DNA from 2 places in the Paenibacillus donghaensis genome. Region 1 is predicted to be linked to the other one. Evidence: a T-box and tRNA genes for the amino acid it is inferred to sense, from the RefSeq annotation. Region 1 holds a T-box; the other holds one or more tRNA genes.
The links. The T-box of region 1 lies ahead of metG (methionine--tRNA ligase). A T-box ahead of a tRNA ligase gene usually reads a tRNA of that ligase, here a tRNA-Met.
Positions count from the first base shown of each region.

Region 2: it has a tRNA-Met gene. The T-box ahead of metG (methionine--tRNA ligase) is inferred to sense a tRNA for this amino acid. The anticodon was not compared.

Region 1 is NZ_CP021780.1:1,588,059-1,594,466, forward strand. Features, by position in the region: partial or broken gene B9T62_RS41690 (transposase) at 1-209, shown strand, start outside; gene B9T62_RS06600 (hypothetical protein) at 404-604, shown strand; gene B9T62_RS06605 (TIR domain-containing protein) at 712-1,719, shown strand; gene B9T62_RS06610 (hypothetical protein) at 1,716-1,940, shown strand; T-box leader at 2,252-2,517, shown strand; gene metG (methionine--tRNA ligase) at 2,559-4,199, shown strand; gene B9T62_RS06620 (AAC(3) family N-acetyltransferase) at 4,462-5,265, opposite strand; gene B9T62_RS06625 (ABC transporter ATP-binding protein) at 5,857-6,408, shown strand, end outside.
Region 2 is NZ_CP021780.1:5,132,914-5,139,321, reverse strand. Features, by position in the region: gene pyrE (orotate phosphoribosyltransferase) at 1-214, shown strand, start outside; gene B9T62_RS23550 (ABC transporter ATP-binding protein) at 1,139-2,047, shown strand; gene B9T62_RS23545 (ABC transporter permease subunit) at 2,044-2,838, shown strand; gene B9T62_RS23540 (TetR/AcrR family transcriptional regulator) at 2,842-3,450, shown strand; gene B9T62_RS40050 (hypothetical protein) at 3,569-3,733, shown strand; tRNA gene B9T62_RS23535 (tRNA-Met) at 3,816-3,892, shown strand; tRNA gene B9T62_RS23530 (tRNA-Ile) at 3,937-4,010, shown strand; gene B9T62_RS23525 (sensor histidine kinase) at 4,211-5,926, opposite strand; gene B9T62_RS23520 (response regulator transcription factor) at 5,950-6,408, opposite strand, start outside.

The sequences.
Region 1 (6,408 bases):
AGATTGAACACGAAGTACATCTCGTATTGGAGCGCATTCCCTATGCCCAAAAGTTACTTACCATTCGAGGTGTAAATGTAACCACTCTAGCCGGTGTGTTAGGAGAAGCTGGTGATCTTAGTGGTTACTCACACGGAAATGCCTTACTTCGTCATGCGGGTCTAAATTTAGCTGAAGCCAGCTCTGGGAAATGGCGTGGGAAAATGGTACCGTTTTCATTTATGGATCGATTTATTATTTACCCGTTGAAATGAATTTGAGCCTATTATCAGAAGTTGTACTTATTCTAGGTGTGTATATGTTCATTCTCTTATTATGCTACCTGGTTCTGCTCTTTTCTACGAAACTTAGAATGGTTGTATCCGTGGTCCTTGTCCTGCTCATGTATGCAGTTTTCTCAATTATGAATTATATACCCTATGTAAAATACATCTTACCCGGATATTGGGCACTGAATAGTATCGAATTCTCAACAGGCACAAGCATAGGGATTCTGCTGCTGCAAGTAAGCATTAATCTGCTGCTGCAAGTAAGCATTAATCTGCTGCTGATCGTAATAGTAATCTGTCGAAGCAAGGCTGTATTTAATGCGATTGATTTGTAAAAATCACTGCTTTGCCGGAGACACGAGCAAGAATACTTTCCCCCTTGTGGAGTTGCCTGTATACTTACAAATATAGGATAAATCACTTCTCAAAGGAGAGCGGTACCTTGACAATAACCCATAGTAAGCCGAATGTGTTTATCGGCTGCTCCCGCGAAGCGATCGACTACGCCCGTGCCGTCAGCTCGCAGCTGGAATATACTGCTCAAGTAAACCCTTGGTACGCAGGCACCTTTGGCGCCAATAGCTATACCATGGAAGCACTGGAGGATGAGCTGAACGGCAATGATTTTGGCGTATTTATATTTGCTGCCGATGATGTGGCGCTGATCCGCGACAAGACTGTGTTTATTACGAGGGATAATACGGTATTTGAAATGGGCCTGTTCTGGGGAAGGCTGGGCCGCAAAAGGGTCTTCTGCCTCATTCCGAGGGATCTGGCTGAACGCAATGATCTGATCAAGGATACGAATGTTTCCGAATACCATCTGCTCTCGGATTTGGCTGGACTCACCTTGCTGAGCTATGGCAGGCGCAGTGACGGGAAATATGCGGCAGCCGTGGATACGGCCTGTGGAGAGATCAAGAAGGCGATGGAAGCAGAGAAGGTGTTTCTGAATCCTGAAGTGGCACTTAGGCGCAAGCAGAGCATTTTGCATTTTTTCTGGGAGTATATTCGTAATATTACCATTGTAGATGCCGGTGAACGATATTCGGCATACGCGGAGGCGATCCGCAACGCACTCCTGGCTCCTGCGGAGTTCCGGGTAACCGGGGCGGCCATCTGGAAACAGACCGGGGTACTGATCCGCCAGGTGGGCGGGAATGTCGGGCGTGGCCGCTCGTTCCACATTAGTGACAATGAAGGCAAGACGGAAGGAGAGCAGCGGATTTATGTGATCGACGCCTTCCGCAGCGGAAATTGGACGTTTTTTGACCGCCACGAGATTGCGCAGGTATATATCCTATGCTATCCTTTAGATAGGAATCATGTGTTATCGGTTCATATTACAGGCAATCATACTTTAACGGATGAGCAATTGGCCAAGATTGTGGAAGATAACGATGAGCTGTTGATTACGATCAGAAACCTGGCAGGAGGGGATTCGCCATGAACAAGCGTTCACGCAAAGACATCGCCCGGATCACCGGATCTACCCGCAAGTCCAGCCGGTTGAAACCCGCAACTGAGCCGGTGAACCAAGCGGACAGCGGACAGTGGACCAAGCATTCCGGCACCACCGTGTATATTGGACCTTCCGAAGAGGGCGCTGACAAGGAATATGTCAAACGCATCAGCGGCAAGGTAGACGACAGAAAACCATCCTTCGCATAAACCAACCGCCCTCCGGGCGGTTTTTTGTTTGGTAGTGCTGTTTATACGGACCCTATAGCCTCTATTCAGGCGATTTCGCCTACTTTTTGGCTGTGGCGGACCGTATGGCCGTTATTGTATGAATTCAGGCCTCAAACGAGGCAAAGTTACTTCAATAGCGGCTCCTCAGTCCGCAACAGTACTGCATTAGCCAAATTCAGTACAAATAGAGGCCTCTCGGTCCTTAACAGGAGGCAACGGGGATTAACACAATAATAACCTTGACTTAGGAAATCATATTCAGTATAATTTCCAATAACTTGAATATGCAAACAAAAGCTATGAAGAGAAAGAGTACCACGGTGATGTCTTTTAACAGAGAGCCCCGGTTGCTGAAAAGGGGTAAAGAATAACTTTGGGAATATGGTCTCTGAGCTGCGCATCGAACCCTCATGTGGTTGTAGACTGCGCCGGAACCCGCACCCGTTACAGTGCTAGGGTATAAACGCGGGAAACGCGTCGTACCTGAAGAGGTTAATGCCGCAAGGCATTAATAAAATTGGGTGGTACCACGTGAGCGCAGGCTCTCGTCCCTTTGGGATGAGGGTTTTTTTGTGTGTCAAAAAAGGGGGAGTTTTCATGGCAAATATTTTTATTGGCGGAGCTTGGCCTTATGCGAACGGTTCATTGCATTTGGGACGTTTGGCAAGTTTATTGCCAGGAGATGTGCTAGCACGTTATTTTCGGGCAAAGGGAGAACAGGTATTGTACGTATCAGGGAGTGATTGCCACGGTACACCTGTCGCAGTCCAGGCCATTAAAGAGGGTGTCACTCCAGGGGATATTGCAGATCGATTTCATCAGGAGTTTGCCGAGTGTTTTAAGCAACTGGGATTTACTTATGATTTGTACACACGTACTGACCAAGAATTTCATCATCATGTAGTTCAAGAATTGTTTTTGAGTTTATTGGAAAATGGACATTTGTACAAGAAAGAAATACAGCAGACCTATTGTGAAACAGATCAACGATTCTTACCGGATCGATACGTTGAAGGGATTTGCCCTGTGTGTGGGAACCGCGCCCGAGGTGATCAATGTGATTTTTGTTCAACTCTGTTAGATCCTGAAGACCTGTCAGACAAGACTTGCAAGATTTGTGGGAATCCCCCCACCCAGCGTCCAACAGAGCATTATTACCTTGCGCTCTCTCGATTCCAAGCTGAATTGACCGAGTATGCCAAACAAGCTCAAGGATGGAAAGGAAATGCTATACAGTTAACTGGACGCTACTTAAAAGAAGGACTTCAAGATCGTGCTGTAACCAGGGACTTAACCTGGGGTGTAGATGTACCGCTTGAAGGGTTCGAAGATAAAAAAATCTACGTTTGGATCGAAGCGGTCAGCGGCTACTTATCGGCAAGCAAGCAGTGGGCTGCAGAGACAGGGGGTAGCTGGGAATCTTTCTGGTTGGAAGGGAAGGAGAAAACAATCGCTTATTATGTACATGGTAAAGATAATATACCTTTCCATACAGTGGTTTGGCCGGCGCTACTCTTAGGTGTGGGGGATCTCCATTTGCCAGATCGAATCATATCCTGTGAATACATGACCTTAGAAGGAAAAAAGTTTTCGACAAGTAACAATTGGGCGGTATGGGTACCGGACATGTTGAGTCGCTATCAACCGGATTCCATTCGTTATTTTTTAATAGCAAACGGGCCTGAGCACCGGGATACTGATTTCTCATGGAGGGAGTTCATCCATAGCCACAATGGGGAATTGCTTGGCGCATTTGGGAATTTGGTTAATCGTACATTGGCTTTTATCGACAAGTCTTTTGAGGGATACGTTCCAGACGGTAATCTTAGTGAAGAATGGAAGAGAACTATTGAGGATGGGTACGTTAAGTCCGGGGCCTTAATTGAAGATGGTCATCTAAAGGAAGCCATTGAGCTGATTTTTACTTACGTTCGCCAAGCAAACAAATTCTTTGATGAACAAAAGCCATGGGTACAGATTAAGGAAAACCGAGAAGCGTGTGGGTATACACTGAACACATGTGTGCAAATTATAGTGAATTTATCCAATGTACTGCACCCGTTTATTCCCTTCTCCTGTGAAGAAATAGGAAAGTTCCTAACACTTGAACCACCGGTTTGGAGGTTGACTTCAGTTCCAGCTAACCGAAAAATCCAGAACTTAAAGCTATTGTTCGAGCGTATTGATATTACTCGGATTGAAGAAGAAACTAGTTTATTGGAACAACAGAAATTGTAGTCCACTAGGAAATGACGTGCTATCCTCGATGTAGCTTTTTTGTCGTAGTTTGGCATTTTGCTGACGTAAGCGGGATACAGAGATCATTTATATTTTCACTCAAGGAAAAGGCTATCCTATGCAAGGATAGCCTTTCTTCAAGACTGACGGTACTTGTTGCACCCATAGAGATTCCTTCGGGCCTGTTGATTGCCTGATTGGAGCACCGCACTAGTCCCAACACATCTTTAGTGAAAGAGGTCTGCCGTACAGTTGGATGTGATTAGACCCTATGCCTCTCCATCCAGGCCGTGGCCCAGTCGACTAGCGGCTTTTGTTCCAGAAATCGGACATCGGTATTCCCGATTCGATGTACCCTCAGATTTCTTTCTTTCTCATATTCTTCCCCTAAGGAGACAAAATCGCTGTCGTCCATAGCCTGGGTATTGTAAGTCACCCATTTGCGAGTCCCGTCAGCCATGATCGCACTGCTTTCGTTGACCATTTGCTTCCCAGGGAAGTCGGCTCTGGTTTCGGCTAAATGCAGGGATGTATTTTTATCATGGCCTACGCCAATTAAGAGCACGTAACCATTCAGTTGATATAATTTATCCAACGGGGAGCCATCACCAAAAATATTGCTTAAATCATGAGTGTTTGTAATATATGCAGCATGTTTGCCTACCGCGGCTATGGATCGTGCAGGGTGATCCGACCTTTTGGCCCCCGGCCATTTGCGAAACATTTCGGCCACGACGCCCATACCGATTGCCGGGGTAATATCTTTATCAAAGGCAGGCCAGTGTTCCCGAATAATGGGCCACCATTCTACAGGTTCTTTCCAGTGCACGCCCGTTGAAGGATCGAGATTCTTCCAGGTTTGGGAAGGCATCATCAAGGTTCCTTCTTCTCCAACAATTTCTAGAAGAGACCGAATTAACGTTTCGGCTCCTCCAACGACAAACCCCAGCTTGCTTAGCGAAGTATGCACAAATATGCTTTGTCCTTCCATCAGTCCGTAGCTTTTAAAGTGATTAACTAGGTCTTCTTTCGTTAAGATAGCTCTTGATTCTTGTAGTTCAGTCATGTTAACCTCCACCTTTCATGAAAAATAAAAACAACCCCGCAATAAGCAGCGGGGTTGTCTCCGGCATAGCCAGGAAAGCAGTGCCCTTCAATTGAATAATTTCCTAGATTATACTATGAAATCATTGACTCCACTAATACAAATTTTTGTTGTGTCTTTATTCTTAGATACAACATGAAGTGAATCCTGCCGCGTTATCTTTTGGGTGGCGGGATACGGTATAGTTGCATATAGAAGCGTGGGGGCAAGCTGCCCCACTTTCTTTACCTACCGGAATTAAACCCCGGGAACTAGAGGGGATTAAGGAGATATTCCAAGAAGAGTAAAGTATCTTGCAAATCAAGTAAATAGAGCCAAATAAAAAAGAGCATTGTCCCTCATCTCATGTTGAGGGATAATGCTCTTTTTTATTTTCCCCGCGAATGTTTCCTGACGGTATGACGTTTAAATATTTAAATTCTAAAATATTCTTAGTGAAACTTGAGGGGAAAGCATCCTTGGCGTCGTCAAACCCAATGAACGTATGTTAGAGTTCTCCCTTGAGGTTATAGGAGAGCCCTTTGTTTTTACTAGATACATCAGGAGGGAATTATGAAATTAACCATTGAAAACGTAAGCAAGAAATACAAGGGGGATTCTTACGGGCTCCGTGACTTATCCCTTCAGATCAATACAGGTGTTTTGGGATTGTTAGGTCCGAATGGTGCTGGAAAATCAACCTTGATGCGAATTCTATCAACCATTACTCAACCCACAGCGGGTAAGGTGAGCTGGAATGACATCGATATTACTAAGGATCCTAATACTGTGCGAGGCATACTCGGTTATTTACCACAGGATTTTGGCGTATATCCTCATTTAAATGCAGTTGAGTTTTTGGAATATTTAGCAGCGATTAGAGGGTTGGATCATAAAATCGCCAAAAAAAGAATTGATGAATTACTTTTTTTACTTAATCTTCATGAGGTTCGCAAAAAACCGTTACATAGCTTTTCAGGAGGGATGAAGCAACGTGTAGGAATAGCCCAAGCTTTATTGAACGACCCTAAGCTGTTAATCGTAGACGAGCCAACGGTTGGGCTTGATCCTGAAGAACGTATTCGTTTTCGTAATCTTTTAGCGGAATTGTCAGGGGATCGGATT
Region 2 (6,408 bases), 3.5 Mb from region 1:
GGAAGCAGGCGGCGAAGTGCTGGCTGTGCTGGCCATCTTCAGCTATGAGCTGGACCGCGCCGTAGACGGCTTCGCCGCAGCTGAGCTGCCGCTGCAGAGTCTGTCCAGCTACAGCACGCTAATCGACGTAGCCCTCGCAGAGGGCAAGATTGTCGCCAGCGATGTGGAGCTGCTGAAGTCCTGGCGGGAGAACCCGGCAGCGTTTGGGGTTTAGAGCAGTTATCGAACAGATAAAGAACAGATAAAGAACAGATAAAGAACAGATAAAGAACAGATAAAGAGCAGATAAAGAACAGCAATAGCAGTGGTCCACAACTGCAAACCTAACAGCACAAGCGATTCTCCGGCAATTGGGGAGTCGCTTGTTTGCGTTGGCTGCCGGGTGGCTGCCAATAATTCAGAAAAGTAGCTGCCCTTGCAGCACCTAAGACTTGCGGAACCCTCCTCCCTTCCCGTACCTCATCGAATTTCCATACTGAGACCAACTAGCGGTACAACTTCCTGCTAATTCCTCAATGCAGCTAAGCAGTGACCCATTACAGCAACGATAGGAGTGGATCAGACACCAAAGTTGCTGGGTGAGTAGACACCTCGGATTCAGATCCTCCTGAAACTACAGTAGTAACAGTAACCATGAAGTGAACCTTGTGCTTATGCAGCATCGCCCGTCCGTCCCCCGGAGCCCCGTCCGTCCCCCGGAGCCCCGTCCGTCCCCCGGAGCCCCGTCCGTCCCTCCCGTCCCGCTCCCCGGACCAACATCCTCACCGACCCGGAGCAAAAGCCTGCAAAAGTGCAGGCTTTTCCGGGGATTTGGCCTGTTCTGTTTATTTACCTGCAAAAGTGCAGGAATTTCTTGAGGAAATGGCGCACCAGCGACATATCGTCCTAAAAAACTGCAGATTTGCAGGTTTTTACTCAAAGTAGCGGTGGAGTGCGAAAAAACCTGTATTTTTGCAGGAATTTATACCCTACAACGTACGGGAACCTAAAATGAATAAAACGAAGTGTGAAAAATCAGGCTATTTTGCTGCGGAAATATACCCGATTAGTAATTATGTAATAATAATTATTGACACATGACCTTTAGTGATGAATTATTATACTTAAATTAATAAATTAGTATAAAAGGAGCCGGACGATGAATGTGATTGATCTGATCGACATCACCAAGAAATACGGCAGCTTCAGGGGAGTGTTGGACCTGAACCTGCAGGTGAAACAAGGCGAGATATTTGGGTTTATTGGACCCAATGGTGCAGGAAAGTCTACAACCATCCGTATGCTGATGGGGTTGCTGTCCCCTGACAGAGGGCAGGTCCGTGTGCTGGGACAGCTGCTGGACCGGGAGCGCCCGCAGCTGCGGCGGAAGATCGGCTATTTGCCCTCCGAGATTATGCTGTACCCGGGGTTGAGCGGACGGGAGATATTGGCTTTCGCCGCTGCGGCCCATGGCATGAAGCTGGATGCCAGAGAGGTGAAGACGTATGCGGAGCGGCTGGACTGGAATCCGGACCGCAAGATCAGAACCTATTCGCTGGGCAACCGCAAGAAGCTGGGGATTGTGCTCAGCCTGCTGCACCACCCGGAGCTGATTGTGCTGGACGAACCGACGTCTGGTCTGGACCCGCTGATCCAGAATGAGTTCTTCAGCCTGCTCAAGGAGCGCAGCAGCGAAGAGGGAGTCACTGTTTTTTTCTCCACCCATGTGCTCTCCGAAGTCGAGAAGGTCTGCCAGCGGGTGGCTTTTATTAAGGAAGGGCAATTGAACCGGATCTCGGATATCGGTGAGCTTACGGACAGTGGAGATCATTTAATTAGTGTTGTATTTATGGAGGACGGCGATATGACGGAGCTATATAAGCTACGTGAGCTGGACGAACACGTGCTGTACGACGGGCAGCATCACCGCCTGCGGACCGGGAACCGGCTGCAGCAGACGCTTACCGCATTGTCTCAGCTTCCATTGAAGGCTATAACGGTGCGCCGGCCGACGATAGAGGAAATGTTCATGGAAGATTACCGCAAAGGTGAGGTGAAGCAAGCATGAAATGGAATCTAATTAAACAAGAATGGCGGCAGAACGCGCGCGGCTTCTGGATCTGTCTTACTACTCTGCTGCTGCTGATTGTGCTGCTGCTGAGCAAAGCGGATGCCTTTATCGGTAACCCTGATATGACGAAGCTCCTGGACAGTCTGCCGCGGGCGCTGAGAGATGCATTTGGCATTGATGGTGACAGCTTCGCCAGTTTCGAGGGGTATGCGGCAAGCCAGGTCTATCCTTATGCCATGCTGACGCTGGCCTGTTTCTCGGCCGTCTGGGCCGCAGGCACAGTGGTCAAAGAGCGTGACCGGGGAACCGGGGAGTTCCTCTTCACCTTGCCCTATAGCCGACTGAACATTTTTTTCTCCAAAATCGTTGCCCAGCTGGTGCTGATCAGCCTGATCTTTGTCATTTGCAGCGCGGTGACCTGGTTGCTGGGAGCAGCTACGGTTGGGGTGGAGTCGCCATCTGGCCTGCTGCTGATGCTGTTCTCCGGGTACCTGCTGACGCTGGCTTTTGCCGGAATGGGTTATGGATTAACCAGCTGGTTCCAGGGAGAGCGTGCGGCTTGGTCGACTGCACTGGGTCTGGTGCTTGGCAGTTTCATGCTGAATATGTTCTCCGGCGGTGAGTTGGTGGATACGGTTCGTAATCTGTCGCTGTTTCGGCTCTTTGATCCGGCCAGTCTTGTGAGAGGAGCAGGCTTGACAGCCGCCGGGTGTACCGTTACATTAGGGCTATATATTGCCGGAATCGCCCTGGGCGCGTTCACGTTACGGAGAAGGGACTTATTATAAAAGATGGCGAGCAAGAAGCAGGCGGTAATTGAAGCAGGCACGCGTTTATTCTATAGTCAAGGGATTCTGCAGACCAGTATGGAGCAGATTGCGGAAGCTGCTCCGGTGGCCAAGATGACGATTTATAATTATTTTCAGAGCAAGGAAGGCTTGCTTGATGCGGTGATCGACAATCTGCTGGAAACGTTAATGACGCTGTCCCGTGAAGTGATGGATTCGGCCCAGAACCCGCTGGAGGCGCTGTCGCTGTTCTACCATGACCGTGACCGGTTCGCGATGGATATCTCTGAGACTTTCATCCGTGACCTGATGACCTCCTTCCCGGACCAGCTGACCCGGATGACTGAGTTCAACCGCAAGGTCGTTATACCTGAGTTCGAAAGCCTGATCTTTAAGGGCCAGCAGCTGGGCCAGATCCGCAAAGATATTTCCCCCCATATTCTGATCACTTTCGTGACCTTTATGAAGGAATTCGCCAAACGCCCCGATCTCTACGACGGCATGGGCAGTCTGGATGTGCTGAGCGAGCAGCTGATGACGATCCTGTACCACGGGATTATCCATCCGGATCATAAGGTGGCCGGGGATGGCGCGCTTGGGAATTCCCTCTAATTCCCGTAACCATATCGAAGGGGTTGTGCGGATTCGTTTGGCTTTTTTTTCGCATACTGGGCATGCTAAGTTCAGAGCAGAGCATCAATCAACATGCGACTAAAGGAGAAGAACGAGCATGCATTGGATATACTTCGCGAAGCTGTTCCGGACCCGATTTCAAGCAGGCTGTCTGGCCAAAAGACTGGAGCAGGACGGTTGGATCTACGGCTATCATGACCCACGTTTTGTGGAAATTTACCGATCCCGTAAAGGACGATATGGTGTGCGCTTTCTGCCCTGAGAAGATTTGCTAATTCATCCTTGACTTAAACAGGGAAAGTGCTGTATATTATTTATTGTCGCTGTTTGAATATGTTTACTGACGCGGGGTGGAGCAGCCCGGTAGCTCGTCGGGCTCATAACCCGAAGGCCGCAGGTTCAAATCCTGCCCCCGCAACCAATTTATTCTTAAGCAGCCATTGTATATTCGGATAGTTTAGATCCGGGCCCTTAGCTCAGTTGGTTAGAGCGGTCGGCTCATAACCGATTGGTCACAGGTTCGAGTCCTGTAGGGCCCACTTCTCAAGAACCCTTACGTAGTAAGGGTTTTTTGCTGTGTTTGGGATTTCTTATGGTGTCTGAAAAGGAGCGGCTGAACTGTCAAAGCCTGCTGAGCCATGGAGCCAGCTCTCGGAAATCAACATTCCAGTGGGAAGAACTGCACTGGAACTGAACGTGGATATGGACGGTGACTTCTACGCGGCAAACATAGCGCCCTTTAGTCTACTTTAAGTTCTACATAAGGAATTTTGAGTGTAACTTGAGTCCCTTCTCCGACAACACTATTGATCGTCAGTCCATACTGTTCGCCGTACATTAGAATCGCTCGATCATTTACATTTTTAAGTCCATAACCTTTAGATTGAGATTTAAGCAAAAGAACAAGCCGCTCTTGCTCCACTCCAACCCCATTGTCAGTTATCTGTAGAACCATACTTTGCTCTTCTTTCTTGGCTGAGAGATGTATTATTCCATCACCGTCTTCACGGTTTTCAATTCCATGAATGATCGCATTTTCGACTAAAGGTTGGAGCATCAAATTGGGCATAAGGCAAGAAAGAATGGAATCATCAATCTGATAGTCCACTTTGAAATTGTTGTTGTGCATAATCAATTGGATATTAATATAGGACTGCACATTAAGAATTTCATCCGAAACCAATATAAGATTCTCTCCCTTATTGAGAGTAGTACGATAAAATGTTGATAAAAGCTGTGCCATTTCACTAATATCCGTCGCATGGATTCGCAGTGCTCTCCAATTAATTAAAGAGAGGGAATTGTAAAGGAAATGAGGGTTGATTTGCGCCTGCAGAGCTTTCATCTCATATTCCTTGCGTGCGATTTCTGCCACATACACAGTATCAATAAGAGTCTTGGTTTTCCCCACCATATTTCCAAATCCTCTGATCAGATCACCAATTTCATCTTTAGACTCGCTAGAGACTTTAATTTCCAAATTCCCTTCTCCAACAAGCTTCATGCTTTTATGCAGTCGATGAATAGGCAACATAATTCTACGAGAAAAGAGAGTGCCCGCCACCACAACTGCCGCGATGCAGGCGGCAATCATCAACAGGACGATCAAGGCAATCCACCATGCGGACTTTGTGATTAGACTTGTCGGCTTATATAAATATACGTTCCATCCCGCAAGCGGGACAGTAGAAGACAAGACGGTGTAGCTCTCTCCATGCCAATGCAACCTATCGGCTGTCTTAGCGGTAACCGGAATATCCGGATTTTCACGGTTAGCTCTCGAGGAATAGACGGTATTTCCGCTTGAGTCCAATATAATAATCTCCGAGCCGTGAGATTGGAGGGGCTCAAAAGTTGTGAATAGTTTATCATAGTTAACCCGTGCAAATAGAATATTATCTTTGGGATTTCTTTGTTTCGTGCTAAGGATTCTGCGGACACTATATATGTTTTTTTCACTGGCAGACCAAAGAACATCAACCGATTTCATTATATTCGGGTACCAGGAGGTTCTCCTTATTTCATCTATAGGGATTACGGTGTTTCCGTGTTGAGGTAAATTAGTCCCAGTATAAAGCGTGATTTGTTCTACACCAGGATTCAAGTAACGTGCGATATAGAAGTTTTGATCGATTACGTTAGTTAACTGATCATACATTTCATATTGACTGGTATAAGTGTTGTTCGCGGCATTTATAATTTCTTGATTGAAGCTCAGAAAGTTCATTAATTTATTATAAACATCTAGTAGATTGTTTACAGCTAAGACACTTTGAGTTAATGTGGCATTTAGATCGGCTTTTGATTGCTGCACTAAGAGTGACCTGGTTTTCGAGAAGCAAAAACTTCCGAGAACAATCACAGGAATCATACTTACCAGTAAAAAAGAAAGCTTTATTTTGGTTTGAAATCGAAAGTCACCGATTCTCTGTTTAAAAGCCCGCCATATCTGCATGCTATTCCTCTCCCAAGTTGATATTATTTCTGATTCAGCTGTCGGAATTTCTCAGGAGTTTGCCCGAAAAAATCTCTGAAATTTTGGCAAAAATAAGAAACGTTTTGGAATCCCACTTTATAGCAAATGTCCGATACTTTTAGATGTGTCTGCATCAGCAATTCTTTCGCTATTTTCATACGAACGTTTTTAATATACTTGTTTAATCCGTAACCCGTATTTTTCTTAAAAATTGAACTTAAATAATGAGGAGACAAATGTACCTTTGCAGCAAGAAGATCCAAACTCAAATCCTCGCCATAATGATCCTCGATGTACTGCTTTACAGAGGCAATATCTCGATTTAAAAATTCCGAACGGCTGTACTCTTGTTCAAGACGAGCAATACCTTCAAATATGATTTCTTTTATTTCCTTTAATTCTTCTGATTTGTATAGTTTTTCGATTTCTCGACTCAACTCTATTTCAGTGATAGGTGCTGA